One region of the Streptomyces sp. NPDC002232 genome, then DNA from elsewhere that is predicted to be linked to it. Evidence: riboswitches for the same ligand, from Rfam matches in the RefSeq annotation. Region 1 holds a riboswitch; each other region holds the start of a gene.

Evidence for each region. A riboswitch is a leader RNA that binds a small molecule or an ion and turns the genes downstream of it on or off. The one in region 1 is predicted to bind thiamine pyrophosphate.
Region 2: it holds a riboswitch for thiamine pyrophosphate, as region 1 does, so the genes downstream of both, thiO (glycine oxidase ThiO) here and thiC (phosphomethylpyrimidine synthase ThiC) in region 1, are expected to answer to the same signal.
Region 3: it holds a riboswitch for thiamine pyrophosphate, as region 1 does, so the genes downstream of both, ACFYXU_RS00405 (thiamine ABC transporter substrate binding subunit) here and thiC (phosphomethylpyrimidine synthase ThiC) in region 1, are expected to answer to the same signal.

Annotation. Positions count from the first base shown of each region.
Region 1 is NZ_JBIARV010000006.1:518,153-527,976, forward strand. It holds gene ACFYXU_RS30625 (SsgA family sporulation/cell division regulator) at 114-554, shown strand; gene ACFYXU_RS30630 (YibE/F family protein) at 824-2,203, opposite strand; TPP riboswitch at 2,275-2,409, shown strand; gene thiC (phosphomethylpyrimidine synthase ThiC) at 2,403-4,187, shown strand; gene ACFYXU_RS30640 (hypothetical protein) at 4,256-4,906, opposite strand; gene ACFYXU_RS30645 (metallophosphoesterase) at 5,066-6,520, opposite strand; gene ACFYXU_RS30650 (LacI family DNA-binding transcriptional regulator) at 6,807-7,913, opposite strand; gene hisC (histidinol-phosphate transaminase) at 8,305-9,399, shown strand; gene ACFYXU_RS30660 (cyclophilin-like fold protein) at 9,590-9,824, opposite strand, start outside.
Region 2 is NZ_JBIARV010000002.1:361,447-371,270, forward strand. It holds gene thiE (thiamine phosphate synthase) at 1-56, opposite strand, end outside; gene ACFYXU_RS08380 (Rv2175c family DNA-binding protein) at 159-524, opposite strand; gene ACFYXU_RS08385 (NAD(P)/FAD-dependent oxidoreductase) at 568-1,800, opposite strand; TPP riboswitch at 1,883-1,996, shown strand; gene thiO (glycine oxidase ThiO) at 1,994-3,157, shown strand; gene thiS (sulfur carrier protein ThiS) at 3,154-3,354, shown strand; gene ACFYXU_RS08400 (thiazole synthase) at 3,360-4,154, shown strand; gene pknB (Stk1 family PASTA domain-containing Ser/Thr kinase) at 4,835-6,724, shown strand; gene ACFYXU_RS08410 (deoxyribonuclease IV) at 6,731-7,591, shown strand; gene ACFYXU_RS08415 (DUF4396 domain-containing protein) at 7,677-8,288, shown strand; gene ACFYXU_RS08420 (sulfite oxidase-like oxidoreductase) at 8,316-8,972, opposite strand; gene bfr (bacterioferritin) at 9,152-9,628, shown strand; gene ACFYXU_RS08430 ((2Fe-2S)-binding protein) at 9,645-9,824, opposite strand, start outside.
Region 3 is NZ_JBIARV010000001.1:93,926-103,749, forward strand. It holds gene ACFYXU_RS00385 (hypothetical protein) at 1-313, shown strand, start outside; gene ACFYXU_RS00390 (dihydrofolate reductase family protein) at 400-1,047, opposite strand; gene ACFYXU_RS00395 (ABC transporter ATP-binding protein) at 1,127-2,149, opposite strand; gene ACFYXU_RS00400 (ABC transporter permease) at 2,149-3,762, opposite strand; gene ACFYXU_RS00405 (thiamine ABC transporter substrate binding subunit) at 3,801-4,895, opposite strand; TPP riboswitch at 4,971-5,080, opposite strand; gene rlmN (23S rRNA (adenine(2503)-C(2))-methyltransferase RlmN) at 5,110-6,216, opposite strand; gene ACFYXU_RS00415 (hypothetical protein) at 6,319-6,531, shown strand; gene ACFYXU_RS00420 (hypothetical protein) at 6,618-7,073, shown strand; gene ACFYXU_RS00425 (tetratricopeptide repeat protein) at 7,298-9,229, shown strand; gene ACFYXU_RS00430 (phosphatidate cytidylyltransferase) at 9,309-9,824, opposite strand, start outside.

The DNA of each region.
Region 1 (9,824 bases):
TGCTTACAGCACGATTACGTCAAGAGGGCCACGGGGGATCATTCCTGGCCGTTTCGGTCACAGCTTTCAGCAGCTGTGTTTACACAACTGCTTCATCTACTGCGGGGTACATGATGCGAGAGTCGGTTCAGGCCGAGGTCCTGATGAGCTTCCTCGTCTCCGAGGAGCTCTCCTTCAAGATCCCGGTCGAACTCCGATATGAGACCCGGGATCCCTACGCGGTGCGGATGACCTTCCACCTCCCCGGAGACGCGCCCGTCACCTGGGCGTTCGGGAGGGAGCTGCTGCTCGACGGGATCAACCGGCCGAGCGGGGACGGAGACGTGCACATCGCCCCGACAGAGCCGGAAGGCCTCTCGGACGTCTCCATCCGGCTCCAGGTCGGCGGCGACCGCGCGCTCTTCCGGGCCAGCGCGCCCCCGCTGGTGGCCTTCCTCGACCGGACGGACAAGCTGGTGCCGCTCGGTCAGGAACGCACGCTCGGTGACTTCGAGGACAACCTGGAGGCGGCGCTGGGCCGGATCCTCGCCGAGGAGAACGCCGGCCCCGCCTGACACCCGCCCCGCCGCCCCGCCCGAGCCACCCCGCCGAGCCGTCTCACGCGAGCCGACTGCAACGCGCCGACCCACCCGGCCGACCCGTCGAGCCGACCCACACGAGTCGCCTCACTGGCGCCGTCTCACCGCACTGTCCCCCTCGCGCGCCCTTTCCCCGGGCTGCCGTGACCGAGCACCTCACCCGATCCGTCCCGCGCCCCGCGGGCCCGTTCGGGCCGGACCCTTCCCCCCGAGCCGGGCCGGCCCGCCCCTTCGGCGCGCACGTCTCACTTCGCGCGTCGCCGCCGCCCTCCCCGTACCGGCGCGGGCTTCCCACCCCCGGACGCCGGGCGGTCGGCGGACACCACCAGGGCCGCGAGCGCCGTGGTGACCGGCACGGACGCCACCAGACCGATCGAACCGACCAGCGTCCGGACGATCTCCTCGGCGACCAGCTCGCTGTTGGCCACGGTCCCCATGCTGCTCTGGGCGATGGAGAAGAGCAGCAGCAGCGGCAGCGCGGCGCCCGCGTAGGCCAGGACCAGGGTGTTCACGACCGAGGCGATGTGGTCGCGGCCGATCCGGATGGCGGCCCGGTACAGGCCGCGCGGCCCCATGCCCGGGTCGGCCTGGTGCAGCTCCCAGACGGCCGACGTCTGGGTGACGGTGACGTCGTCGAGCACACCGAGCGAACCGATGATGATCCCGGCCAGCAGCAGGCCGGACATGTCGATCTCCGGGTACAGGCCGTGGATCAGGCCGGTGTTGTCGTCGGTGTTGCCGCTGAGCGACGCCCAGTCGATGAACACCGAGCCGAGCAGCCCGATCAGCATCAGCGAGATCAGCGTGCCGAGCACCGCGACCGAGGTGCGGGCCGAGAGCCCGTGACACATGTAGAGCGCGATCAGCATGATCGCGCTCGACCCGACCACCGCGACGACCAGCGGGTTCGATCCCTCCAGGATCGCCGGCAGGATGAAGAGCGTCAGCACCAGGAAGCTCGCCCCGAGCGCGATGAGCGCCATCACGCCCCGCATGCGGCCGACGAGCACGACGACCAGGGCGAAGATCCCGGCGAGCACCGCCAGCGGGATCTTCCGGTTCACGTCGGTCACCGAATACTGCAGGTCGCGCGGGGCGTCGGGGGCGTACGCCACCACCACCCCCTGGCCCTGGTGCAGTTGGCGCGGCGCGTCCGGCTGCACGACCTCGACGAACTTCCGGCCCTGGTCCGGTCCGGTGGTGACCTCGACGGTCGCCTTCGCGCACTGCCCCCGCTGGGCGTTGACCGCCTCGCGCCCCTCCGGAGTGGAGGTGTCGCCGGTCGGCGGGACCTGCGCGGCGTTCACGTCCTTGCAGTCGACGTGCTCGACGGAGACGACCTCGCCCTGCTGGGTCTGCCGGTCGAAGCCGACGCCGGTGCGTTCGTGCGCCGGAGTGCCGCCGGGCCACAGGACCACGAGGCCGACCACGACGGCGGTGGCGAAGGGGATCAGGACGGCGGCGATGACCTTGCGCAGATGCCGTGAGACCGGGGCGGCGGGCCCGTGGCCATGGCTGTGGCCGTGGCTGTGCGCCCCGCCTCCGTGCCCGTGCGAGGGGCCGGATTCGTGTCCGGGACCGTGGGCGTGGCCGTGCGGCTCGGGGGTCTGCTGGGGGGAAGTCACCGACCGATCATCGCAAGAACGGCGGGGGCCCACTGTTCAGCACGCCCGTGAGGGCGCTAGCGTGGTGACACCTTTGCACACGCGGGAGCTCGGAGCACCGGGCTGAGAGGGCGCTGATCACCGTACGCACGTACGGGAGGAGGCTGCGCCGACCGCCGAACCTGTTACCGGGTAATGCCGGCGTAGGGAGATCGGTCTCATGACCATTCAGGATGCACGCACGCCTGCCTCCGACCAGAACCAGCCCGACGGGCAGGAGCGCACGCCGGGCTGGCACAAGGGGTACGTCCAGGGTTCGCGCCCCGACCTCCGGGTGCCCGTCCGTCAGGTGCACCTCACCAACGGCAAGGACGTCACGCTCTACGACACGTCCGGCCCGTACACCGACCCCGCCCTCGACACCGACGTCCGGCGGGGCCTTCCGCCGCTGCGCGAGAACTGGATCATCGCGCGCGGCGACACCGAGGAGTACGCGGGCCGCCCGGCCCGCCCCGAGGACGACGGCATCAAGCACACCTCGCCGCGCGGGGGTGGGCTGAAGAACCTCGACGCCGTCTTCCCCGGCCGCCCCCGCCTGCCGCGCCGAGGCCGCGCCGGCGAGGCCGTGACCCAGCTCGCGTACGCCCGCCGGGGCGAGATCACCCCGGAGATGGAGTACGTCGCGATCCGGGAGAACGTCTCCCCCGAGGTCGTGCGGGAGGAGATCGCCGCGGGCCGCGCGGTGCTGCCGGCGAACGTGAACCACCCGGAGATCGAGCCGATGATCATCGGCAAGCGGTTCCTGGTGAAGGTCAACGCCAACATCGGCAACTCCGCCGTCACCTCCTCCATCGAGGAGGAGGTGGAGAAGATGACCTGGGCGACCAAGTGGGGCGCCGACACGGTCATGGACCTCTCCACCGGCCGCAACATCCACACCACCCGTGAGTGGGTGCTGCGCAACTCCCCCGTCCCGATCGGCACCGTGCCGCTCTACCAGGCGCTGGAGAAGGTCGACGGCCGGGCCGAGGACCTGACCTGGGAGATCTACAAGGACACGGTCATCGAGCAGGCCGAGCAGGGCGTGGACTACATGACGGTGCACGCCGGCGTGCTCCTGCCGTACGTGCCGCTCACCGCGCGCCGCAAGACCGGCATCGTCTCGCGCGGCGGCTCGATCATGGCCGCCTGGTGTCTGGCGCACCACAAGGAGAACTTCCTCTACACGAACTTCGAGGAGCTCTGCGAGATCCTGGCGGCGTACGACGTCACGTACTCGCTCGGCGACGGACTGCGCCCCGGCTCGATCGCGGACGCCAACGACGAGGCGCAGTTCGCGGAGCTGCGCACCCTCGGCGAGCTCAACACGATCGCCAAGCGGCACAACGTGCAGACGATGATCGAGGGCCCGGGGCACGTCCCGATGCACAAGATCAAGGAGAACATCGACCTCCAGCAGGAGATCTGCGAGGAGGCGCCGTTCTACACGCTCGGCCCGCTGACCACGGACGTCGCGCCGGCGTACGACCACATCACCTCCGGCATCGGCGCGGCCATGATCGCCTGGTGGGGCACGGCGATGCTCTGCTACGTCACGCCCAAGGAGCACCTGGGCCTGCCGAACAAGGACGACGTGAAGACGGGCGTCATCACGTACAAGATCGCGGCGCACGCGGCGGACCTCGCCAAGGGGCACCCGGGCGCGCAGGAGTGGGACGACGCGCTCTCCGACGCGCGGTTCGAGTTCCGCTGGGAGGACCAGTTCAACCTGGCCCTCGACCCGGTCACGGCGCGCGAGTTCCACGACGAGACGCTGCCCGCCGAGCCCGCGAAGACCGCGCACTTCTGCTCGATGTGCGGTCCGAAGTTCTGCTCGATGAAGATCTCCCAGGACATCCGCCGCGAGCACGGCGGGACGCAGCAGGAGATCGAGGCGGGCATGGCGGAGAAGTCGAAGGAGTTCGCGGCGAGCGGCAACCGCGTCTACCTGCCGCTGGCCGAGTAGCGCCCGCAGCCCGCAGCCCGCAGCCCTCAGCCCGCAGCCCTCAGCTCGCAGCCCGCAGCCCTCGTCCCTCAGGGTTTCGTCGCGTCCGGTGGGCCGGTCGCGGCGAGGGCGTCCCGGAGGAAGGGGAGGATGCCGCGCTCCAGGAGGGCGCGGCGCCAGGCCTCCCGGGCGCGGGAGAGCTCGTCGTCGGCCGTGGCGGTCCCGTCCGCCGCGGCCGGCCTGTTGCGCAGGGCGGTCAGGAGCAGGCCGGCTCCCGCGCTGAGCAGTCCCGCGGCGGCGAGGGCGGCGAAGACCAGGCCGGCCGTCAGCAGGGTCGTGCCGAACACCAGCGTGGGCGCGACCGCGTGCAGCACCGCCCCGACCAGCAGGAGGACGACCGCGGCGGTGCCCGCGAGGACGGGCACCATCACGGTGACGATCGCGATGACCCCGGCCCCCGGGTCGGTGCCCGCCCCGGGGTCCGTCAGGGAGGTGCGCGGCGCGGCGGGCGCCCGGCTCTGCTCGCGGACCTTCACGAAGTGGTCGTACTCGCTCGCCGCGGCGGAGGTGATGAGCGCGGTCGCGTTCAGGGTCATGGCGCGCAGCTGCGCGACCGTGAGCCGCGTGCCGACGCCGGCGAGTTCCGGACGTGCGTGGGCGGTGCTCAGTGCGTCGTCGAGGACCCGCTCGTACTCGGCGCGATCCTCGGTCAGCAGGTGCGGAGCCACGTTCATGTGCATCCCCCGATGCTCCGTAGGCCCGGATCAGCCGTGGGAAACGGTCGGTTGGGCAGAAACGGAGGAGAGCCTGCTACGGATGACCCGATGGTATTGCGGTGACACCACGACCTGACAGGGTGTTTCCCGAAATCGCTCTTCCCGGATGCGCAGGGTGATAGGTCAGTCGTTCAGCGGGAGTTGGACGACCAGTAGCTTTCCGGCCATGGTCACTCCGCCGTCCATCGCGATCGCCAGACCGTCGGCGTACACGTGCGGACCGTCGACGACCGGGCCCGCGCTGTCCTCGCCGTCCTCCGTGCCGACCTGGCCGAGGAGGTACGGGATGGGGCTGTGGCCGTGCACGATCCGGCGGCCGCCGTAGGTCGAGAGCAGTTCCTCGACGGCCTGCGGGCCGCCGTCGTCGCGGAACGCGAAGCGCTTCGTGAACTTCCGGAAGACGTCCCAGACCTCGTCGGCGTCGTTCCGGTTGAGGATCTCGTGGACCGTGTCGTTGACGTCCTCGATGGTCTCGCCGTATTCGAGGTACGCGGTGGTGTCGGAGTGCACCAGGAGGTGGTCGTCCTCGCGCACGACGGCGTCCAGCCGGGACATCCACTGGAGGTGGACGTCCTGGAGCCGGTCCATGTCGTGCTTCTGGCCGCCGTTGAGCAGCCAGGCGGCCTGGAAGGTGGCGGTGCCCGCGCCGGAGTTGACGGGCGTGTCGCCGAAGCGCTTGGCGCCGATGAGCAGCAGCTCGTGGTTGCCCATGAGGGCCTTGCAGTAGCCGCCGGCGGCCGCGGCCTCGGCGGAGAGCCGCATGACGAGGTCGATGACGCCGATGCCGTCGGGGCCGCGGTCGGTGAAGTCGCCGAGGAACCAGAGCCGGGCGTTGCCCGCGGCCCAGCCGCCGTTCTCGTCGATGAGGCCCTGGGCGCGCAGGGCGGCGATGAGCTCGTCGAGGTATCCGTGGACATCGCCGACCACGTAGAGCGGGCCGGGTCCGTCGCCGTTCGCGGGCTCGGGCGCGGGAGCCTGCTCGGGGGCGACCGGGACCTGGACGGTGTCGCCGCGGTTGATGACCGGGAGGTCGCGCTCGGTCGGGGTGTACCCCTCGGGAGCCTCGCCCTCGGGGAAGGCGTTCCCGGGGTGGCCGGTGGCGACGGAGACGATCGAGGAGCCGGCCGGGGCGGCGAACGCCGGGGCGAGGCGCTGACCCAGGTGGAGGGTCGGATCGGCGGGCATGGGCGCGGTGGCCTGCGGCGCGGCGGCGGCGGGCTGCGGTGCCGGGGCGGACGCGGGGGCCTGCGGTGCCGGGGCCGGTGCCGACGCGGGTGGGAGGGGCTCGGCCGGCGGGCTCGGCACCCGGACGGCCTCGACCGGCGAGGGCGCGACCGTGGGCAGGCGCGTGGCGGACACCGGGTGTTCGGCGACGGGGTGCTCGGCCGTGGCCTGCCGTCCGGCGGGCGCCGGATGCTCGGCGGGGAGGCGCTCGACGGCCGGAGCCGAGGGTGTCTCCCCGGCGGCGGGCGCCTGGGCGGCATGACCCTGTACGGGCACGCGGGCGTACGGCGGTACGCGGAAGTCACGCAATGTCGCCGTGCGTACCACGGGCTCCTGACCGGCCCCCTGAGTCATCGACCCCTCCACCACCGTCGCGATGCCCTGCACATCGCGGACCGGCCTGGTCGGGGCGGTCCGCGATGTCGTCCGCCCATCATAGGAATGAGCGTCCCTCTCTGTGACGCACCAGGGGTGGTGAATCCGGGTCCACTCCGGGTTCATCGGTTGTTTCGCCCGAATTGAGAAGGTCCGGTCCAGGGTTGGGGCCGGTGCGGTGTCCGGTTTCCCCGTCCCCGCCCCCGGGCAGGGGCGCGGACGGCGGTTCGGGCGACGGCCGGCTCGTGCGCCGCCGCCCGTGGGGTCAGTCCTTCGAGGGCGAGCGCGGCGGGCTGACCGTGGTGCGCGGTGAACGCCGCTGCGAGGAGGTGCGGACGATCAGTTCGGTCGGTATCACCCGCTGCACCGGTCCGTCGGCGTCGATCCCCTCGATGGCGTCGATGAGGAGCTGGACGACGGCGGTGCCGATCCGGCGCGGCTTGAGCGAGAGCGTGGTGATCGGGGGTTCGGTGGTGGCGTAGACGGTGGATTCGCTGCAGCAGACCAGGAGCAGGTCGTCGGGGACGCGCAGTCCGTAGCGGCGGGCGGCGGCGAGGAGATCGGTTCCGTTGGGGTCGAAGAGGCCGTAGACGGCGTCGGGGCGGTCGGGGCGGGCGAGCAGCCGGTCGGCCGCGACGGCGCCCGCGCACGGGTCGTGCGCCGGGTAGGCCTCGTAGACGGGGTCCTGGCCGACGCGTTCGCACCAGTTGAGGTACGCGGTGGTGGACAGGCGGGTGTAGGTGTCGGTGGTGGTTCCGGTGAGGAGGCCGATGCGGCGGGCGCCGGCGGCGGCGAGGTGGTCGAGCAGGTCGAGGACGGCGGTTTCGTGGTCGTTGTCGACCCAGGCGGTGACCGGGAGGGTGCCGGCGGGGCGTCCGTCGGAGACGACGGGCAGTCCCTGGCGGACCAGTTCGGTCACGACGGGGTCGTGGTCGGAGGGATCGATGACGACGGTGCCGTCGAGGGCGACGTTCGACCAGACGTCATGGCGGGAGGTGGCGGGGAGGATGACCAGGGCGTAGCCCCGGGCGAGTGCCGCCGATGTGGCTGCTCTGGCCATCTCCGCGAAGTACGCGAATTCGGTGAAGGTGAAAGGTTCATCCCCGTACGTGGTCACGGTCAGGCCGATGAGTCCCGACTTGCCGGTGCGGAGCGTGCGGGCCGCCGCGGATGGGCGGTAGCCCAGCCGGTCGGCGACCTCGCGGACGTGGCGGCGGGTGGCGTCCGGGAGTCGGCCCTTGCCGTTGAGCGCGTCGGAGACAGTCGTGATGGAGACCCCGGCGGCGGCGGCCACGTCCCGGATGCCTGCCCGGCCCTGCCGGCTTCCCCGGGTCTGTGCCCGGCTCACCTGGTGCTTCCCTGCTGCTGTCATGGCGAGCCGATAGTAGGGCGATGGAGGGCGGTCGGGACGGCCGCATATGCAGGCCTTAACAGGCACGTTTCTGCATGATCGAAATGGGCCAAGGGGCAGGGAATCAAAGGCAGTTAGGGCTCTTCGCGTGCGATCTACGCCCGTCGGGCGGCGTAGGCCTGGCGAGGTGGCGAGGTCTCGAAGAGGTCTCAACTCACCTCTACGGGGGATGCGCGCTACGGCGCCCGCCACCGGCGCGCGCCACCCGGGCGCGCGCTCCCCCTCGACGGGGGCGGGAGCGGGGCCGTGTCCACAGCGTGTCCCTCCTGTTGTCCACAGCCCATTCGCAGCGGAGGCGAATCCTCTTAAGGTGAGGAGTATTGGTGGTACGGACGGTCGAGGAGGCCACACTGTGAGCGAGACCAGCGGGACGAGCACCGGCAGCCCCAAGCTGCGCGCCGAGCTGGACGGGGTCCCCACCTACAAGCCGGGCAGGCCGGCCGCCTCGGGCGGTCCCGTGGCCTTCAAGCTGTCCTCCAACGAGAACCCCTACCCGCCGCTGCCCGGGGTCATGGAGACCACGCTGGCCGCCGCCGCGCACTTCAACCGCTACCCCGACATGGCCTGCACCGGCCTGACCGAGGAGCTGGCGAACCGCTTCGGCGTGCCCGTCTCGCACGTGGCCACCGGCACCGGCTCGGTCGGAGTCGCGCAGTCGCTGCTCCAGGCCACCTCGGGCCCGGGCGACGAGGTCGTCTACGCCTGGCGCTCCTTCGAGGCGTACCCGATCATCACGCAGATCAGCGGGGCCACCTCGGTGCAGGTGCCGCTGACCGAGGGCGAGGTGCACGACCTCGACGCGATGGCGGAGGCGATCACCGACCGGACCCGGCTGATCTTCGTCTGCAACCCCAACAACCCCACGGGCACCGCGGTGCGCCGGGCGGAGCTGGAGCGCTTCCTGGACCGGGTGCCCTCCGACGTCCTGGTCGTGCTCGACGAGGCGTACCGGGAGTTCGTCCGCGACACGGAGATCCCGGACGGCATCGAGCTCTACCGCGACCGGCCGAACGTGGCCGTGCTCCGCACCTTCTCCAAGGCGTACGGCCTGGCGGGTCTGCGGGTCGGCTTCGCGGTCGCCCACGAGCCGGTGGCCGCGGCGCTGCGCAAGACGGCGGTGCCCTTCGGCGTGAGCCAGCTGGCGCAGGACGCGGCGGTGGCCTCGCTGCGGGCAGAGGACGAACTGCTCGGCCGGGTCGGCTCGCTGGTGGCGGAGCGCGAGCGGGTCCATGCGGGGCTCGTGGCCCAGGGCTGGACCGTGCCGGACACCCAGGCGAACTTCGTCTGGCTGCGGCTCGGCGAGCGGACCATGGACTTCGCGGCGGAGTGCGAGCGGCACGGCGTGACCGTGCGGCCGTTCGCGGGCGAGGGCGTGCGCGTCACGATCGGTGAGACCGAGGCGAACGACCTCTTCCTGAAGGCGGCGGAGGGCTTCCGCAAGGCCTGACCGGAGGGCCGCCGATCGGGCGGACGGGGCCGATCGGGCGGACGAGGGCGGTCGGCCGGACGAAGGCGGTCGGGCGGACAAAGGCGGTCGGCCGGGCGGGTCTGACGGGCCGGGTGAGGGGGATCGCTCGGTCTGGTCCGATCGGCCAGGTGAAGGTGATCACCCGGTAGGTCCGATCGACCGGTGCCGGTCAGTCCTGGACGCGTTCCACGCGGATCGGGTCGCCGTCCCTGACGCCGGCCAGGATCCGCGGGTCCCCGTCGAGCGCGCCGAGCAGGTTGCAGGGACTCGCGAGCCGGCACTCGTCGCCGCGCGAGATCGGCGTCGGGCCGTAGGGGAGGGCGAGCGCGTCGCCGTCCGTCCAGAAGGCCACCGTGCCGGGCTCCACGACCTGGCGCGCGCCGTCCTCGACGGGGACGGAGACC
Region 2 (9,824 bases), on a different contig from region 1:
GCGTCGGTGCACAGGTAGAGCCGGGCGTCGGCGAGCCGCTCACGAGACGTGGACATGGATGGGTTCCCCCCGTTCGAGTCGCCGGTGCCGCGGCGGCCGGCCCATGAGGGGCCGGCCGCCGCGGCACCCGCGGATGGTGTCTTCGGTGCGGGCGCGCCTCAGAGGGCGAGCGCCTGGGCGCGGCGCTTCACCTCCGTGCCGCGGTTCTCGTTGAGCGCCTGCGCGGGCGTGCCCGGCAGGCTCTCGTCCGGAGTGAAGAGCCACTCCAGCATCTCCTCGTTGGTGAAGCCGTCGTCCCGCAGCACCGTCAGGAGCCCGACGAGACCCTTGACGATCTTGTCGCCCTGGATGAAGGCGGCGGGGATCTGCAGGGCGTTGTTCTCGCCGCGGCGCACCGCGATGAGCTGGCCCTCCTTGATCAGCTGTCGCACGCGCACCACGTCGATGTCGAGCATCTCCGCGATGTCGGGCACGTAGAGCCAGGCGGGGACGAGCGCATCGATCTTTACGTCAATCTCGGTCACGGGACAAGCCTGCCATCCCGGACTGACAGCCGGTAGTCGGGCCCTACCGGACCGCGGCCTTCAGGGGGACGGACGGGTCCGCGGCGCGCTCCGGGTCGACGGGGACGGCGGCCTCGATGAGCCTGCGGCCCTGGGCCAGGTCGCGGGGGCGGCCGACCGCGAGGAGGGCCACCGGCACCCCGGCGCGCAGCCAGAGCACGGACCAGGCGTCGTCGGCCGGGTCGCCGCGCCAGAGCAGCGCGTCGGCGTCCGCGTGGTGTCCCGCGTACTGGACGAAGCGTCCGAACTGCTCGGACCAGAAGTACGGCACCGGGTCGTAGGGCGCGTCGGCGGCCCCGGTGATCGCCGAGGCGACCGCGCGGGGCCCCTGGAGGGCGTTGTCCCAGTGGTGGACGAGGAGCCGCTCGCCGTAGCGGGCGGAGGGGAAGGAGGCGCAGTCGCCGACGGCGTACACATCGGGCAGGGAGGTGCGCAGCCGGTCGTCCGCGGTGACCGCGCCGCCCGGGTCGAGGGCGATGCCGGAGCCGGTGAGCCATCCGGTGGCGGGGCGGGCGCCGATGCCGACGACGACGGCGTCGGCGGCCAGTTCGCGGCCGTCGGCGAGGACGACGCGGCCGGGCACGCCGGGGCCACCCGGCTCGACGGTGTGCACGCGCGCGTGGGTGAGGAGTTCGGCGCCGTTCGCCCCGTACCAGTCGGCCATGGGGGCGGTGACCTCGGCGGGCAGGGCGGCGGCGAGGGGGCGGTCGGCGGCCTCGACGACGGTGACGGCGCAGCCCGCCTCGCGCGCGGCGGTGGCGAACTCGGCGCCGATCCAGCCGGCGCCGACGACCACGACGGAGTGGCGGCGCTCCAGGACGGGCCCGAGCCGCACGGCGTCGTCGAGGGTGCGCAGCAGATGGACCCCGGGGACACCCTCGGTGCCGGGCAGGGTGACGGGATGGGCTCCGGTGGCGAGGACGAGGACGTCGTAGGCGACGGGTCCGGACTCGGTGTCGATCTCGTGGTCGGCGGCGCGCAGCCCCGTGACGTCCAGGCCGAGCCGGAGCTCGATGCGGAGATCCTCGAAGTCGATCTCGAAGGCGGAGTCCTCGGCCTTGCCGAGCAGGATCGCCTTGGAGAGCGGGGGCCGGTCGTAGGGCTGGTGGGGTTCGGCCCCGATGAGGGTCACGGGGCCGGCGAAGCCCTGCTCGCGCAGGGCGACGGCGGTCTGGACGCCCGCCATTCCGGCGCCGACGATCACGACGTGCTGCTGGGCCTGCTTCTGCTCGCTCACCCGACCACCTTACGCATCTGACGAACCGTCAGGAAGGGTGGGGTCTGTGGCCCGGTATCGGCGCGGGCTAGTCTGGCGGGCGTAAAGCACTCGCGGGAGCCCGGACGCACCGGGCTGAGAGGGAGGCTGGGACGGCCTCCGACCGTACGAACCTGATCCGGGTCATGCCGGCGAAGGGAGGGGCTGGACGCCCATGCGTTCTTCCGATGTCCTCGTGGTCGGGGGCGGCATCATCGGCCTGGTCACGGCCTGGCGGGCCGCGCAGCGCGGACTGCGCACCGCCGTCGTCGACCCGGACCCGGGCGGCGGCGCCGCACGGGTCGCGGCCGGCATGCTCGCCGCCGTCACCGAACTCCACTACGGCGAGGAGACCCTGCTCGGGCTCAACCTCGCCTCCGCGGCCCGCTACCCGGCCTTCGCCGCCGAACTGGAGGAGGCCGCCGGGCAGGACGTCGGCTACCGGGCCTGCGGCACCCTCGCCGTGGCCCTCGACGCCGACGACCGGGCCCACCTGCGCGAACTGCACGCCCTTCAGACCCGCTGCGGACTCGTCTCGGAGTGGCTCAGCGGCCGCGAGTGCCGCCGCCTCGAACCGATGCTGGCGCCCGGCGTCCGGGGCGGACTGCGCGTCGACGGCGACCACCAGGTCGACCCCCGCCGGCTCGCCGCCGCACTGCTGCGCGCCTGCGAGCGGGCCGGGGTCTCCTTCCACCGGACGCTCGCGGAGCGGCTCACGGTCGCGGGCGACCGGGCGCGCGGCGTCCTCCTCGCCGACGGCGAGGAGCTGACGGCCGACCAGGTCGTGCTCGCCGCGGGCAGCCTCAGCGGGCGGCTCGCGGGCGTGCCGGACGAGGTGCTGCCGCGGGTCCGCCCCGTGAAGGGCCAGGTCCTGCGCCTGCGCGTGCCGGCACCGTACGCCCCCTTCCTCTCCCGCACCGTGCGGGCCGTCGTCCGCGGCAGCCATGTCTACCTGGTGCCCCGCGAGAACGGCGAGCTCGTCGTCGGCGCCACCAGCGAGGAACTGGGCTGGGACACCACGGTGACCGCGGGCGGGGTCTACGAGCTGCTGCGCGACGCCCACGAGCTCGTCCCCGGCATCACCGAACTGCCGCTCACCGAGACCCTGGCCGGTCTGCGCCCCGGCTCCCCCGACAACGCGCCGCTGCTCGGCCCCACCGCCCTGCCCGGCCTGCACCTGGCCACCGGCCACTACCGCAACGGGGTGCTGCTCACCCCCGTCACCGGCGACGTCATGGCGGAGCTCCTCACCACGGGCACCCTCCCCGACGAGGCGCGCCCCTTCACCCCCCGCCGTTTCTCCCCCGCCCCTCCCGTACGTCAGGAGCAGCCCGCATGAACGTGTCCGTGAACGGAGAGGCCCGCGAGCTCTCCGCCCCCCTCTCCCTGGACGCCCTGGTGGCGACCCTGACCTCGGCCCGCTCCGGGGTCGCCGCCGCGCTCAACGAGACCGTCGTGCCGCGCGGCGAGTGGACGACGACGCTGCTCGGCGACGGCGACCGCGTGGAGGTCCTCACCGCGGTGCAGGGGGGCTGAGCGCGATGTCCGACGACGTGTTCGCCCTCGGCGGTACGGAGTTCTCCTCCCGGCTCATCATGGGCACCGGCGGCGCGCCCAGCCTCGACGTCCTGGAGCGCTCCCTCGTCGCCAGCGGTACGGAGCTGACCACGGTCGCCATGCGGCGCCTCGACCCCACCGTCCAGGGTTCGGTCCTCTCCGTCCTGGAACGGCTCGGCATCCGGGTCCTGCCGAACACCGCCGGCTGCTACACGGCGGGCGAGGCCGTCCTCACGGCCCGCCTGGCACGGGAGGCGCTGGGCACCGACTGGGTCAAGCTGGAGGTGGTGGCGGACGAGCGGACCCTCCTTCCGGACGGGGAGGAACTCCTCGCCGCGGCCGAGACCCTCGTCGACGACGGCTTCACCGTCCTCCCCTACACCAACGACGACCCGGTCCTCGCCCGGAAGCTGGAGGACGTGGGCTGCGCGGCGATCATGCCGCTCGGCTCCCCCATCGGCTCCGGACTCGGCATCCGCAACCCGCACAACTTCCAGCTGATCGTCGAGCGGGCCGGCGTTCCGGTGATCCTCGACGCGGGCGCGGGAACCGCCTCGGACGCGGCGCTCGCGATGGAGCTGGGCTGCGCGGCGGTGATGCTGGCGTCGGCGGTGACCCGGGCGCAGGAGCCGGTGCTGATGGCCTCGGCGATGCGGCACGCGGTGGAGGCGGGGCGGCTGGCGTGGCGGGCGGGGCGGATCCCCCGCCGGCACTTCGCCGAGGCGTCCTCCCCGACGAAGGGCCACCCCCACCTGGACCCGGAACGCCCGGCGTTCTGACCCGGTTGCGGGCGTCGCGCCGCTGTTGCGGGCGGCGCCCCGCCGTTGCGGCCCGCGCCGCGCCGTTGTGGGCGGCGCCCCGCCCGTTGTGGGCAGGCGTTCCGCAAGGGGCGGAACGGGTGGGCACAACGGAACGGCGCCCTTGCCGGCGCCAGAGGCTCCTGCGCCCGAACCCGCACCGATTCGTGCCCGTCACACGTGGTGCGGGCCAGGGCACAGGACGCGGAGGCGCCGCGAAAGGGCGCCGTCCCGTGTGCCCACCCGTCCCGCCCAGCGGGACGATTGCCCACACGGCAGCGGGCGACGGGCCCAAACGGGCGCGGGTGCCGTCCCGCAGACAGCGGGCGTGGGCGAAGGCCCACGACGGGCGCGGGCCCAAGCGAAGAACGGGCGCGGGCGCAGGCCCGCACCTAGGGCGGGCGCGGACGGGCGCAGGCCCGCACGGACGGCGGGCACCGACAGGCGCGGGGCGACGACCACGCGCAGCGGGCGCGGGCCCCGCTCGGGGCGCAGGCCCCGCTCGGGGCGCAGGCCCCGCTCGGGGCGCGGGCCCCAGCGTGGCGGAGGTCACACCCCCGGCACCGTCGCAGGTCGCGGTGCGGCGCGAGGCTCGTCACAGGTGGGCTGCAGTCGGGGGCGACCGCGCGAGCACCCCGCACCGCCCTCGTAGACTCGTCGCCGTGGACACGACCCTTCAGGACCCCCTCGTCGGGCGGCTGCTCGACGGCCGCTACCGCGTCGACGCGCGCATCGCCGTCGGCGGGATGGCCACGGTCTACCGGGCCGTCGACACCCGCCTCGACCGCATCCTCGCGCTCAAGGTGATGCACCCCGCCCTCGCCACCGACGCCGCCTTCGTCGAGCGGTTCATCCGCGAGGCGAAGTCCGTCGCGCGCCTCGCGCACCCCAACGTCGTCGGCGTCTTCGACCAGGGCGCCGAGGGCGCGTACGTCTATTTGGCGATGGAGTACGTCGCCGGCTGCACCCTCCGCGACGTGCTGCGCGAGCGCGGCGCCCTCTCGCCCCGCGCCGCGCTGGACATCCTGGAGCCGGTCCTCGCCGCGCTCGGCGCCGCGCACCGGGCCGGGTTCGTGCACCGGGACATGAAGCCGGAGAACGTCCTGATAGGGGACGACGGCCGGGTGAAGGTCGCGGACTTCGGTCTGGTACGGGCCGTGGGCACGGCGACCGCCACCACCGGCTCGGTCCTCGGCACGGTCTCGTACCTGGCGCCGGAGCAGATCGAGCACGGCACCGCCGACACCCGCGCGGACGTGTACGCCTGCGGTGTCGTCCTGTACGAGATGCTGACCGGCGGCAAGCCGCACTCCGGCGACACCCCCGCCCAGGTCCTCTACCAGCACCTGAACACCGACGTGCCCGCCCCCTCGGCGACCGTCCCCGGGCTCGCCCCGGAGCTGGACGACCTCGTCGCCGCGGCCACCGCCCGCGCCCCCGAGCTCCGCCCGCACGACGCGGTCGCTCTGCTCGCCCTGCTCCGGGAGGCCCGCGCCGGGCTCGGCGACGGACAGCTGGACGCCGAGCCGCCGCTGGCGCGGCCCGAGGCACGGGACACCGGCGAGGACCGGACGAGCGTGATCGCCCGCCCCGTGCCTCCCGTGACCGAGCACACCAGCCGGCTGTCCGCCCCCGAGGCGCCGCCCGCCACCCGCAGGCGGCGCCCCCCGCGCGGCCCCCTCCTGATCGTCGTCGCCGTCCTCCTCGCCCTCGGCCTGGGCGCCGGGGTCTGGTACATCAATTCCGGCCAGTTCACCCGCGTCCCCGCCGTCCTGGGCCAGAGCGAGGCCGCCGCGACGAAGCGCCTCGGCGACGCCGGTCTCGACGTCGGCACCACGAAGCGCGCCTTCAGCGACGTGTACGAGCGCGGCACGGTCATGGGCGTCGACCCCGCCCCCGGGGAACGCGTCCGCGGCAACGCCACCGTCGTCCTCACGCTCTCCCGCGGGCCGCAGATCGTGAAGGTGCCGCAGCTCAAGAACAAGCCGCTCGCCGAGGCCAGGCGCCTCCTGCGGGAGGAGGGCCTCGCCCCCGGGGTGATCACCCACGCGTTCGACGACTCCGTCGCGAAGGGGTCCGTGATCGGCTCCGACCCCGAGCCCGGCACCGACCGCGCGCCCGACTCGGCCGTCGCCCTGGTCGTCAGCAAGGGCTCCCCCGTCGACGTGCCCGACGTCGGCGGCGAGACCGTCGCCGACGCCACCGCCCTCCTCCAGGAGGAAGGGCTCACCGTCCGGGTCGCCCCGGAGCGGATCAACTCCCCCGAGGACGCCGGAAGCGTCGCGGCCCAGTCCCTCGCCGGCGGCAGCCGCGCCGCCGAGGGCGACGTCATCACCCTCACCGTCTCCAAGGGTCCGAAGCGGGTCGAGGTCCCCGACGTGACCGGGGAGTCGACCGCGGACTCGCGCACGGCCCTGGAGGACGCGGGCTTCGAGGTGGAGGTCAAGAAGTCCTTCCCGTACCTCGGCGACACGGTCGCGAGCCAGTCCGTGGAGGGCGGCGCGACCGCGCCCGAGGGCTCCACCATCACCCTCACGATCAAGGGACTCTAGAGACTCATGCGCAATCCCGTCGGCGGCCATGTCCCCGTGGCCGGTGGCCTCGCCACGGTCGGCCTCGGCTACGCCCGCGAGCTCGGCGCCGAGACCGTGCAGGTCTTCGTCGCCAATCCGCGCGGCTGGGCGACCCCGGCCGGCAGCCCGGCCCAGGACGAGCGGTTCAGGGCCGAGTGCGAGGCCGGGTCGATCTCGGCCTGGGTGCACGCCCCGTACCTGATCAACTTCGGCTCGCACACCGAGGCCACCGTGGAGAAGTCGGTGGAGTCGCTGCGGCACTCGCTGCGCCGGGGCCGGGAGATCGGCGCCCGGGGCGTGGTGGTGCACACCGGCTCGGCGACGGGCGGGCGCCCGCGCGAGGTGGCCCTCGCCCAGGTGCGGGAGCGGATGCTGCCGCTGCTCGACGAGCTGACGCACGAGGACGATCCGTATCTGCTCCTGGAGTCGACGGCGGGCCAGGGCTTCTCGCTCTGCTCGCGCACCTGGGACTTCGGCCCCTACTTCGACGCCCTGGACCACCACCCGAAGCTGGGCGTCTGCCTCGACACCTGTCACATCTTCGCCGCCGGACACGACCTGGCGGGCCCGCACGGCGCGACCCAGACCCTGGACCTGCTGGTGGAGACGGTCGGCGAGGGGCGCCTGAAGCTGATCCACGCCAACGACTCGAAGGACGTGGTCGGCGCCCACAAGGACCGGCACGCGAACATCGGCGCGGGGCACATCGGCGAGGAGGCGTTCGCCCGGCTGCTGCGGCACCCCGCCACCGAGAACGTACCGCTGATCATCGAGACCCCGGGCGGCAAGGAGGGTCACGTCGCGGACATCGAGCTCCTGAAGAAGCTCCGCGAGCGGCGCGACTGAAGATCGCCTCCGGTTGAGGAATACCCCAGGGGGGTATAGCGTTCTCGTCGACGACAGAACGCCATTCGGGGTTGGGGGCACTGCCATGCAGCACGACGCGCACGCACACCACGAACACCGTCAGGGTCACGCCGGCTACGAGGGCCACGCGGACCACACCGCCACCCACCAGGACCACACCGCCCACCAGGGTCACCACGACCACGGGGACCACCAGGGGCACGAGGGCCACGCCGGGCACCAGCACACCCCCGGTGGCCCGGTCTCCTGGCCCATGGCCGCCCGGGCCACGCTCCACTGCCTCACCGGCTGCGCCATCGGCGAGATCCTCGGCATGATCATCGGCACCGCGTTCGGCTGGGGCAACGTGCCGACGATGGTCCTCGCGATCGTCCTGGCCTTCTTCTTCGGCTACGCGCTCACCCTGCGCGGCATCCTGGCCGCCGGCGTCGACTTCAGGACGGCCTTCAAGGTCGCGCTCGCCGCCGACACGCTCTCCATCGCCGTCATGGAGCTCATCGACAACGGCGTCATCGCGCTCTGGCCCGGCGCCATGGACGCGCACCTCGACGAGCCGCTCTTCTGGATCGTGCTGGCCCTCTCCCTGGCCGTCGCCTTCGTGGTCACCACTCCGGTCAACAAGTGGATGATCGGCCGTGGCAAGGGCCACGCGGTGGTCCACCAGTACCACCACTGAGCGGGCGGGACGGGCGGTCCGGAGCCGCTACAGCTCCGGGCCGTCCCCCGGCTCCTCCTGGTACGAGTAGCGCTGCTCCGTCCAGGGGTCGCCGAGGTTGTGATAGCCCCGCTCCTCCCAGAAGCCCCGGCGGTCGGCCGCCATGTACTCCACGCCCCGGACCCACTTCGGCCCCTTCCAGGCGTACAGGTGGGGGACGACGAGCCGCAGCGGGAAGCCGTGCTCGGCGGTGAGCAGCTCCCCGTCCTTGTGCGTGGCGAAGATCGTCTCGTCCGAGGCGAAGTCGGCGAGCCGCATGTTGGCGCTGTAGCCGTACTCGGCCCAGACCATCACGTGCGTCACCTGGGGAGCGGGCGGGGCGAGCTCCAGGACCCTGCGGGCGGACACACCCCCCCATTCGGACCCGAGCATGCTGAACTTCGTGACGCAGTGGAGATCGGCCTCTACCGTGGAGAACGGGAGGACCGAGAACTCCTCGTGGTTCCAGCACCGCTTGTCACCGTCGGCGGTCGCGCCGAAGACGCGGAACTCCCAGCGGTCGGGCTTGAACTTCGGGACGGGCCCGTAATGGGTGACCGGCCAGCCGCGCTGGAGCCGCTGTCCGGGCGGCAGATCCGGCGGAAGGTTCGGCGAACGATCCGGCTGACCCGCTCCCCGGTGTGCTCCGCTCTCCGGCTGACCCATGTCCTCCATGGTGACAGACGGCGAGGGGTGGTCATGACCAGGCAACCACCCCGGACACCCGGATCCGGGCAAGTCCGACTAAGCCTGCACTTACTGGACGCCCCCCATTCGGGGTGCGAGGATGCGGCCATCCCGCCTAGTGACGGCACGGACACGTAACGTGGAAGGATCCTGAAGCGATGCAGGGCGACCCCGAGGTCCTCGAGTTCCTCAACGAGCAGCTGACCGGCGAGCTGACGGCCATCAACCAGTACTGGCTGCATTACCGCATCCAGGACAACAAGGGGTGGACGAAGCTCGCCAAGTACACCCGTGAAGAGTCCATCGACGAGATGAAGCACGCGGACAAGCTGACCGAGCGCATCCTGATGCTCGACGGCCTGCCCAACTACCAGCGGCTCTTCCACGTCCGGGTCGGCCAGACGATCACCGAGATGTTCCAGGCGGACCGGCAGGTCGAGGTCGAGGCCATCGACCGCCTCAAGCGCGGGATCGAGGTCATGCGGGCCAAGGGCGACATCACGTCCGCCAACCTCTTCGAGGAGATCCTCGCCGACGAGGAGCACCACATCGACTACCTGGACACGCAGCTGGAGCTGATCGAGTCCCTGGGCGAGGCGCTGTACGCCTCGACGCTCATCGAGCAGCCCAGCTAGGACCCGTCCCGAGGCGTCAGGCGGCCTCTCCGAGCTCCACGACCGTCTCCGAGGTCAGGGCGGGCACGCCCTGGTCCAGGAGGTCCCGTCGCGGGCAGCTGCCGCGCCCGAGAATGGCTTGAATGCGACGGACGCAGGAACCGCAGTCCGTGCCGGCCTTGCAGGCGGAGGCGATCTGGCGGGGCGTGCACGCGCC
Region 3 (9,824 bases), on a different contig from region 1:
GGTCAGCGCGGTGCTCTCGGGCACCCTCGCGGCGGCCTCGCTGTACGCCGCGGACACGGACTCCGACGCCTTCGGCCCCCTCACCGGCCTCGGCGCGACCCTCGTCCTGGCCTGCACCACCGCCTCGCTCCTCACCGCGGCGCTGGAGTCCCGGCAGGGCCGCGCCCACACCACCGAGGCCCTGCTCCGCATCGGCGCACCGGCCACCGTCCTGCGCACGGCGGCCCTGCTCCGCGCCGGGGCGCTCCTCGCCGTCTTCCTCCCCCTGACCTGGGCGGTCGCGAGCCTGGCGGCCCTCCCTCTGACGACCTGACGGCGGGGGCCGCCCCTGCGGGCGGCCCCCGGTGGTACGGCGCGGACCGCGAAGGTCTCGCCGTCCGGAGCCGTCCCCCGTGCGGGTCACTTCCGCCAGTACAGGTGGTGGGTCACGGTGCCGCCCGGGCTCGGCACGACGTCGCGGTGGAAGCGGTCGAGGAGCTCGTCGGGCGAGTCCCAGAGGCGCACCCCGGCGCCCAGCTCCACCGGCGAGACCGCGACGTGCAGGGTGTCGACGAGGTCGGCGTCGAGGAACTCACGGACCGTGGTGGCGCCGCCGCCGAGACGGACGTCCTTCCCCTGCGCCGCCTCCTTGGCGGTCGCGAGGGCCGTCTCCGGGTCGGCGTCGATGAAGTGGAACGTGGTGTCGGAGAGCGTGAACGAGGGCCGCGGATGGTGGGTCAGCACGAACACCGGCGTGTGGAACGGCGGCTCCTCGCCCCACCAGCCGCGCCACTCCTCGTTCTCCCAGGGCCCCCGCAGCGGGGAGAACTTGTTGCGGCCCATGATCTCCGCGCCGATGTTCCGGGCGAAGTCCCGGGTGAAGTAGTCGTCGAGCCCCCGGCTGCCTCCGGGGTCGGTCCGGTTCGGCCAGCTCGCCGTGGCCCCGGCCCACGCGAAGAGGGTGCCCGGGTCCGCGTGCCCGAACGGCCGCTCCAGGCTCTGCCCCTCCCCCGTACCGAATCCGTCGGACGAGACCATGAAGTTCTGCACTCTGAGCAACTGGGCCATGACTTCCTCCCGGCGCGGTCGACAGTGAGACGCCGTACGAACAGGAGACTCCCCCGGCCCGGAAAACTCATCGCAGCGCTCACGGCATGTCGTCCCCCAGCACCACCACGTCCTCCGGACGGAACTCCAGCCCCACCCGGGCGCCCTCCTCCGGAGCCTCCCGGAGCGGCAGCTCGGCCTCCAGCGCGGGCCCCTCGGCCGGGCGCAGCCGTACGACGACGTGGCTGCCCCGGAAGGTCCGGCTCTCCACGGTCCAGGCCGGGTCCCGCGCCACGAGCCGCACGCCGCCCGGGCGGACGAGGAGCCGCCGCTCGCCCTCCGGCGAGCCGTCCGGGACGGGGATCGGGCCCCACACAGTCCGCGCGGCACCGCCGGTGACCGTCGCCGCCACCACGTTGTCGAAGCCGAGGAAGCGCGCCACGAACTCCGACGCCGGCCGCCGCCACACGTCCACGGGCGTCCCCGACTGGGCGATCCGCCCGTCCCTCATGACCACCACCCGGTCGGCGAGCGCGAAGGCCTCGCCCTGGTCGTGGGTGACGGCGAGGACCGTCGTCCCCAGCCGCCCGAAGAGCTGCCGCAGCTCCACCACGAGCCGTTCCCGCAGCCCCCGGTCGAGCTGGCCGAGCGGCTCGTCGAGCATCAGGAGCCGGGGCCGGGGCGCCAGCGCACGGGCCAGCGCGACCCGCTGCTGCTCGCCGCCGGAGAGCGCGGCGACGGACCGCCGCCCGGCTCCGGGCAGGCCGACCAGGTCGAGCAGCTCCCGCACCCGCTCGGTCTGCTCGGCCTTCCGCGCGCCCCGCATCCGCAGCCCGAAGGCGACGTTGCCCCCGACGTCCCGCTGCGGGAAGAGCTGGTGGTCCTGGAACATCAGGCCGACGCCCCGCCGGTGCACCGGCACCCCGGCCTGGTCGGCGCCGCCGAGCAGCACCCGGCCGCCGTCGAGCGCCTGGAGCCCGGCGACGGACCGCAGCAGGGTGGACTTGCCGCTGCCGCTGGGGCCGAGCACGCACACGATCTCGTGCTCGGCGACCTCCAGGTCCACGGCGTCCAGCACGGCCCGCTCCCCGAACCGTACGGTCGCGTCCTCGATCGAAAGCATCAGAACTCCCCGGAGGTCCGGTCGGTGCGCAGCCGTTCGAGCAGCAGCAGGGACACCGCGCACACCACCATCAGAATCGTCGAGAGGGCCATCGCCTGGCCGTAGTTGAGCTCGCCCGGCCGGCCGAGCAGCCGGGCCACCGCCACCGGCAGGGTCGGGCTGTCGGGCCGGGCGATGAAGACGGTCGCCCCGAACTCGCCGAGCGACACGGCGAAGGCGAACCCGGCCGCGACGAGCAGCGCCCGGCGCACCAGCGGCAGGTCCACCTCCCGCCAGGCCCGCCAAGGCGAGGCGCCGAGCACGGCCGCCGCCTCCCGGAGCCGCTCGTCGACCGCCCGGAGCACCGGCAGCATCGTCCGTACGACGAAGGGCACGCCGACCAGGGCCTGGGCGAGCGGGACGAGGATCCAGCTGGCCCGCAGGTCGAGCGGCGGCTCGTCGAGCGTGATGAGGAAGCCGAAGCCGACGGTGACGGCCGAGACCCCGAGCGGCAGCATGAGCAGCGCGTCGAAGCCCCGGCTGAGACGCCCGGCCCGCCGGGTGAGGGCCGCCGCCGCGAGCCCGCCGACGGCCACGGCGATGGCGGTGGCGGCCAGCGCGTACCGCAGGGAGTTCCCGATGGCCTCCAGCGGCGGGACGAGGAAGGTACCGGACTCGTCGAGCGAGCCGAGCGCCCGGTAGTACCGCAGCCCGTATCCGTCGGGCCCCGCGAAGGAGCGCTCCACGAGCACTCCCAGCGGCAGCAGGACGAGCAGCGCCACGGAGACGAGGACGCCGCCGAGCAGGGCCCACTGTCCGGCGCCGCGCGGCCGGCGCGCGGTGGTCTCCGGCGCCACCAGCCGCAGCGCGGTCTCCCGCCGCCGTACCGTCCAGGCGTGCACGCCCAGGATCGCGCCGACGGCGACGAACTGGACGAGGGTCAGGACGGCGGCCGTCCGCAGGTCGAGCAGCCGCGCGGTCTGCCGGTAGATCTCGGACTCCAGGGTGGAGTAGGCGTCCCCGCCGAGGATCTGCACGACACCGAAGGAGGTGAAGGTGAAGAGGAAGACCATGAGGGCGGCCGCTCCCACCGCCGGCACGAGCGCCGGCAGCGTCACCGTCCGCCAGGCCCGCAGGCGCGAGGCGCCCAGGACCCGGGCGGCCTCCTCCTGACGCGGGTCGAGCTGCGCCCAGAGGCCTCCGACGGTCCGTACGACGACCGCGTAGTTGAAGAAGACGTGCGCGAGGAGGATCGCCCACACGCCGGTGTCGAGGCGCAGCCCCCACAGCTCGTCGGTGAGCCCGTGCCGGCCGACGAGCGCCAGGAACGCCGTGCCGACGAGGACGGTCGGCAGCACGAACGGGACCGTGACGACGGCCCGCAGCACGCTCTTGCCGGGGAAGTCGAAGCGGGCGAAGACGTACGCCCCCGGCAGCGCGACCAGCAGGGTCAGGCCGGTGGAGGCGAGCGCCTGCCAGAGGGTGAAGCCGAGCACGTCGAGGATGTCCGGCCGGGTCAGCGTCTCGCCGATCCCGCCGAGCCGCCAGGTGCCGTCGGGCCGCAGCCCGCGGTCCACGATGGACACGACGGGCCAGGCGAAGAAGAGCCCGAAGAACGCGACGGGCAGGGCCATCAGGCCGAGCCGCGTCACGCTCCCCCGGACGTCCCGGGTCACTTCAGGACGAGCGACGACCACTGCTGGATCCACGGGTCACGCTTCTCTGCGATCTTCTCGGGTGCCATGGTCTCCGGCTTGTCGACCACGACGCCGTGCTTCGTGAAGAGCTCGGGCAGGGCCGCGTCCTTCGCCACCGGGTTGACGAACATCTGGAGCGGCATGTCCTCCTGGAACTTCTTGGAGATCAGGAAGTCGATCAGCGCCTTGCCGCCCTGGGGGTTCTTCGCGCCGTTCAGCAGGCCGGCGAACTCGGTCTGGCGGAAGCAGGTGCCGGTGGAGACGCCGGTGGGCGCCACCTTCGGCTGCGGCTCGCCGTAGAGCACCTCGACGGGCGGGCTGGAGGCGTACGAGACGACCAGCGGCCGGTCGCCCTTGGCCTGCTTGCCGCCGGCCGAGCCGGAGAACTCCTGGTTGTAGGCGAGCTCCCAGCTGTCGACGGTCTTCACGCCGTTGGCCTTGAGCTTCTTCCAGTAGTCCGGCCAGCCGGCGTCGCCGTACTTCGCGGCCGTGCCGAGCAGGAAGCCGAGGCCCGGGGAGGACCGCTCCGGGTTCTCCACGACCAGCAGGTCCTTGTACGCCGGCTTCGCCAGGTCGTCGAAGGTCACCGGCGGCGCCAGCTTCTTGTCGGCGAAGTACTTCTTGTCGTAGTTGACGCAGATGTCGCCGGAGTCGACCGGGGTGACCCGGTGCTCCTTGTCGAGCTGGTACGCGGCCGGGACCCGGTCCAGGCCCTTCGCCTCGTACGGGACGAAGATCCCGTTGTCGAGGGCGCGGGACAGCAGCGTGTTGTCGACGCCGAAGAAGACGTCGCCCTGCGGGGAGCCCTTGGTCAGGATCTCCTTGTTGACGGCCTCGCCGGCGTCGCCGCTCTTCAGGACCTTGACCGTGAAGCCGGTCTGCTTCGTGAAGTCGGCCAGCACCTCCTTGGAGGCGTTGAACGAGTCGTGGCTCACCAGCGTCACCGTCTTCGGCGCGGGCTGGTCGGTCTTGCCGGCCGCGCCACGGCTCTCTTCGGTGCCGCACGCGGCCAGGCTGGTGACGCCGAGCGCCGCGACGAGCGCGGCGGCGGCGGCCTTCTTGATGCTCACTGGATTCCTCCTGGGTGTGACCAGGAAGAGACGCGGCCCTGCCCGCGTCCGGGGGACACGGGCAGGGCGCAACAGCTTGAGTTGCGACCGAACTTCCTACCCAGAATGACCTGGGCGAGGTTCAGAGGGTCTGCGGTCTACGGTTACCGCACTCTCAGCGCTGTGGCGCTCCCCTGTCGGAATATGGAGATGTGTTCGAGCCCAGACTACAAGGTCAGCGCTCGGCGGCGGCGAGCTGTCCACAGGCGCCGTCGATCTCCTGGCCCCGGGTGTCCCGGACGGTCACCGGGACGCCGTGGCGGGCGATGGCCTCGACGAAGGCCTTCTCGTCCTCCGGGCGGGAGGCGGTCCACTTCGAACCGGGCGTCGGGTTCAGCGGGATCAGGTTGACGTGCACCCGCTTGCCCTTGAGGAGCCTGCCGAGCAGGTCACCGCGCCAGGCCTGGTCGTTGATGTCCCGGATGAGGGCGTACTCGATGGAGATCCGGCGCCCGGACTTCTCCGCGTACTCCCAGGCCGCGTCGAGGACCTCCCGCACCTTCCAGCGCGTGTTGACGGGCACGAGGGTGTCGCGCAGCTCGTCGTCGGGCGCGTGCAGGGAGACGGCGAGACGGCACTTGAAGCCCTCGTCGGCGAAACGCAGCATGGCGGGCACGAGACCGACGGTGGAGACGGTGATGCCGCGCTGCGAGAGGCCGAGCCCGTCGGGCTCGGGGTCCGTGAGGCGACGGATGGCGCCGACGACCCGCTTGTAGTTGGCGAGCGGCTCGCCCATGCCCATGAAGACGATGTTGGAGAGCCGCGCCGGGCCCCCGGGCACCTCGCCGTCGCGCAGGGAGCGCATGCCGTCCACGATCTGGTGCACGATCTCGGCGGTCGACAGGTTCCGGTCGAGGCCCGCCTGCCCGGTGGCGCAGAAGGGACAGTTCATCCCGCAGCCGGCCTGCGAGGAGATGCACATGGTGACCCGGTCCGGGTAGCGCATGAGCACCGACTCCACGAGCGTGCCGTCGTGCAGCCGCCACAGGGTCTTGCGGGTGGTGTCGTCGTCGCACGAGATGTGCCGCACCACGGACATCAGGTCGGGCAGCAGCTCCCCGGCCAGCTTCTCCCGCGAGGCGGCCGGGATGTCGGTCCACTCGGCGGGGTCGTGGGCGTACCGCGCGAAGTAGTGCGTGGACAGCTGCTTGGCGCGGAAGGGCTTCTCGCCGATCGCGGCGACGGCCTCCTTCCGCTCGGCGGGCGTGAGGTCGGCCAGGTGCCGCGGCGGCTTCTTGGCTCCGCGGGGGGCGACGAAAGTGAGTTCTCCGGGCTTGGGCATGGTTCCCCCAGTGTCGCAGACGGAACGCGGTGACCGGGGTCCCGAGGATCCGGTACGGGCCGCCCCGCGCCGTTCGGGGCCGTTCCCGGGCATCCTGGAGGTATGGACAGTGCCCCGATCGTCGTCCATCAGCCGTCCCCCACCGGCGGGAGGCGCGTCACCGCGCGCGGCAGCATTCTCGGCCTCGCCCACAGCGACGAGGACGTCGTCGAGTTCCTCCGCCGCGCGGGCCTCCCGGACGCCGAGGACCTCCTCGACGACCCGGCCTGGGTCAAGTGGCGGGGCGGCCGAGCCCACGAGTACGAGGCGGCTTGACGACCGGCTGCGTTTCCGCGGAACACGACGCGGTGCGCTGCGGGGCGGGATTGAATGGAGTCCTGGTTCTGCGTGGGAGGGGCGTCATGTTGGCTGAGGGGCTCGCGGCCATCGCTGCGGCGGGGGCCGGAGCGGTGGTGCAGGCGGCGGGAACAGACGCCTGGGAAACGGTGCGGGACCGTGTGAGAAGGATTTTCGGCGCACATCAAGAGCGCACGGTGAGTGAGTCGCTCGACCATACGTCGGCGACGCTGCAGCTCATGGTGCGTGAAGAGGACCGTGAACGCGAGCTGGCGCGGCAGGCGGCCTTCTGGCGGCTCAGGTTCGAGGAGCTTCTGGCCGGCAGCGAGGGTGAGCGGAGGCAGGCAGCGGCAGCCCAGTTGTTGTCCCTGGGGGACATCTCGGAACAGACACCCGCGTCTCGCCATACGTTCACGGGGAATGTCTCGGTCAGGGCCGACAGAGGGTCGGTCGCGGGGGTCGTTTTCGAGGGCGACGTTCATATCGAAAACCCTCGTTCGCCGGGCCGGTCTCAGGGCTGACCGCTTCCGGGTCGCATGGGCCCTCAGTGAGCGCGGACACGTCCGTCTATGCCTCCGACGGCGGTCTCGCCATCGGGAGTGTCCAGAACTTTCACGCGCCGCAGCCGACCTCACGCGTCTCGTGGCCTCATCAGGTGGGAGTGGTTCCACTCGAAGCTCACTGCTTCGAGCCGAGACCGACTCTGAGTTCACTTTCCACACGTTCCACGAAGATCCTTTCGGGCATGGGCGGGGTGGGCAAGACCCAGCTGGCGGCCCGGTACGCGCGCTCGGCCCAGGCCGAGGGAAGGGCCGAGCTGCTCGTCTGGCTCAGTGCCGTCAACCGTGATGCGATCGAGCTCGCGTATGCGCAAGCGGCGCGTGATGTCTGCGCCGTCACGGAGGAGAACCCCCACCAGGCCGCGCGCATGTTCATCGCCTGGCTCCAGACGACCGAGCGGTTCTGCCTCATCGTCCTGGACGACGTGGCGGATCCAGCAGATGTTCGAGGACTCTGGCCGCCGTCCCGCCCCCAGTGCCAGGTGGTGGTCACCACCCGGCGTCGGGACTCCGCTCTGCGAGGTCAGGGCCGAGACTTCATGGAGGTCGGGGTCTTCACCGAGAGAGAATCCGTCTCGTATCTGGTGAGGAAGCTCGATGCGCACGGCTGCCGGGGCCGGGGGGACGAGATCCTCGATCTCGCCACCGATCTCGGACACCTGCCCTTGGCGCTCGCCCAAGCCGCCTCCTACATCGCCGACCAGGGCTTGCGGGTGCCCCGCTACAGGGAACTGCTGGCGGATCGGCGCCGAGTCCTGTCGGAGCTGGTCCCGGACGGGGGCAGCCTGCCGGATGACCATGAAGAGGTACTGGCCGCGGTCTGGGACCTGTCCGTGGCGCGGGCCGACCAGCTGTGGCCCGAGGGCATATCCCGCTACCTCCTGGCCCTCGCGTCGGTGATGAACGCGAACGGAATTCCCGATGCGGTGCTCACGAGCAAGCCGGCTCGCTCGTACCTGGGAATCTGCAAGTACTTGATGTTCGAGCCGGAGGGACCGCTCGACGTCCAAGTGCCCGAGCTTTCCGAGGACGAGGTGTTGGCCTCCCTGCGCTCCCTGCATCGCCTGAGTCTGGTGAGCCACTCGCCGTACGAGACACATGGCATGGTGCGAGTCCACCCCCTCGTGCAGCGCGTGGCACGGGAGTCCGTGGACGAGGCCCATCAGGAGGAGCTGGCGTTCTTCGCCTCGCTCTGCATTCTTTCGTCATGGTCGCGCGACGCGGAGGAGCGGGATCTGAGGCACGTACTGTGCCAGAACATCGACGCGCTTTCTTCCCTTGCCTTTGATTCATTGTGGAAGGTCGAGGCCTACGAGGTCCTTTTTCATGGCGCAGACAGTCACGGCTATGCCGGAATGTACTCCACCGCGATCTCCCAGTGGCGCGCGCTCTGGGAAACAGCCACCGAGATCCTTGGCCCGGATCACTCGGACACGCTGAGATGCCTTCGTCAGCTCGGTTTCTGGCAATCACGGGACAGAGATTTCGATAACGCTGTCGATACGCTCATGCAGGCATATTCGGATCTGCTGAGGGTCGAAGGTCCGAACGATGTCGAGACCCTCATCGCGCGGAGTCAATTGGCGCAGATGCTGGGAGCGCACGGAGCATACGAGAGTGCTGCGCACACGTTCGAAGAAATCCTTGAAGGTTTGCTCGTGAACCATGAGCCCGCCCACATCCTGGTGATCGAGGCGCGATGCCAGATTGCTTACTGGCGGGCAAGGGGCGCGGACATGGAGGGTGGGATTCGAGCACTGGAAGAGATTCTTGCAGAGCTGCCTTCGTCGATTGATGCGAACGGCGCCTTCGCCTGCACGATCCGACACAATCTGGCCGGGCTGCGGGCGGAGGCCGGTGACGTCGGAGGAGCGATCGCCGATATGGAAGCGCTCCTGGAAGTGGAGCATTCGGCTCTGGGGGCAGACCATCCGGACGCGCTTGTCACCCGGCACAACCTCGCGGGTTTCTACGATCAGATGGGACACAGGGACCGGGCGATCGCCGAGGCTCAGGCGGTTCTTGTCTCGCGCGAGAAGCTCTTCGGGGCCGAGCACCCCAGCACGGCGAACACCCGGAGCCTGCTTTCCCGTCTGATGTCGGGAACGGACCGCTGACCCACCGGGCCGACGAAAAGGACCCCCGTCCGGCACCGGTGGTGCGGGGCGGGGGCCCTTTCTCGTACGGCTCCGCCGGTCAGGTCGTCCCGACGAACAGGGCCAGCAGCAGCCACACCACCGGAGCGGTGGGCAGCAGCGAGTCCAGGCGGTCCATGATGCCGCCGTGGCCCGGGAGCAGCGTGCCCATGTCCTTGATGCCCAGGTCGCGCTTGATCATGGACTCGCCGAGGTCGCCGAGCGTCGCGCTCGCCGCCACCGCCAGACCGAGGATCAGGCCCTGCCACCACATGCCGTCGTCGATCATGAACTGCATGCACAGCGCGCCCGCCGCCATCGCGAACGTCACCGCGCCGACCAGACCCTCCCGGGTCTTGCCGGGGCTGATCCTCGGGGCCAGCTTGTGCTTGCCGAAGCGCCAGCCGATCGCGTACGCCCCGGTGTCGCTGACCACGGTCAGGATCAGGAACGTCAGCACCCGCTCCGGTCCGTCGTCCGCGGCCAGCAGCATCGCCACGAACGTCGCCAGGAACGGCACGTAGAACGCGGCGAAGACCCCCGCCGTGACGTCCTTCAGGTATCCCTCGGGCGGTTC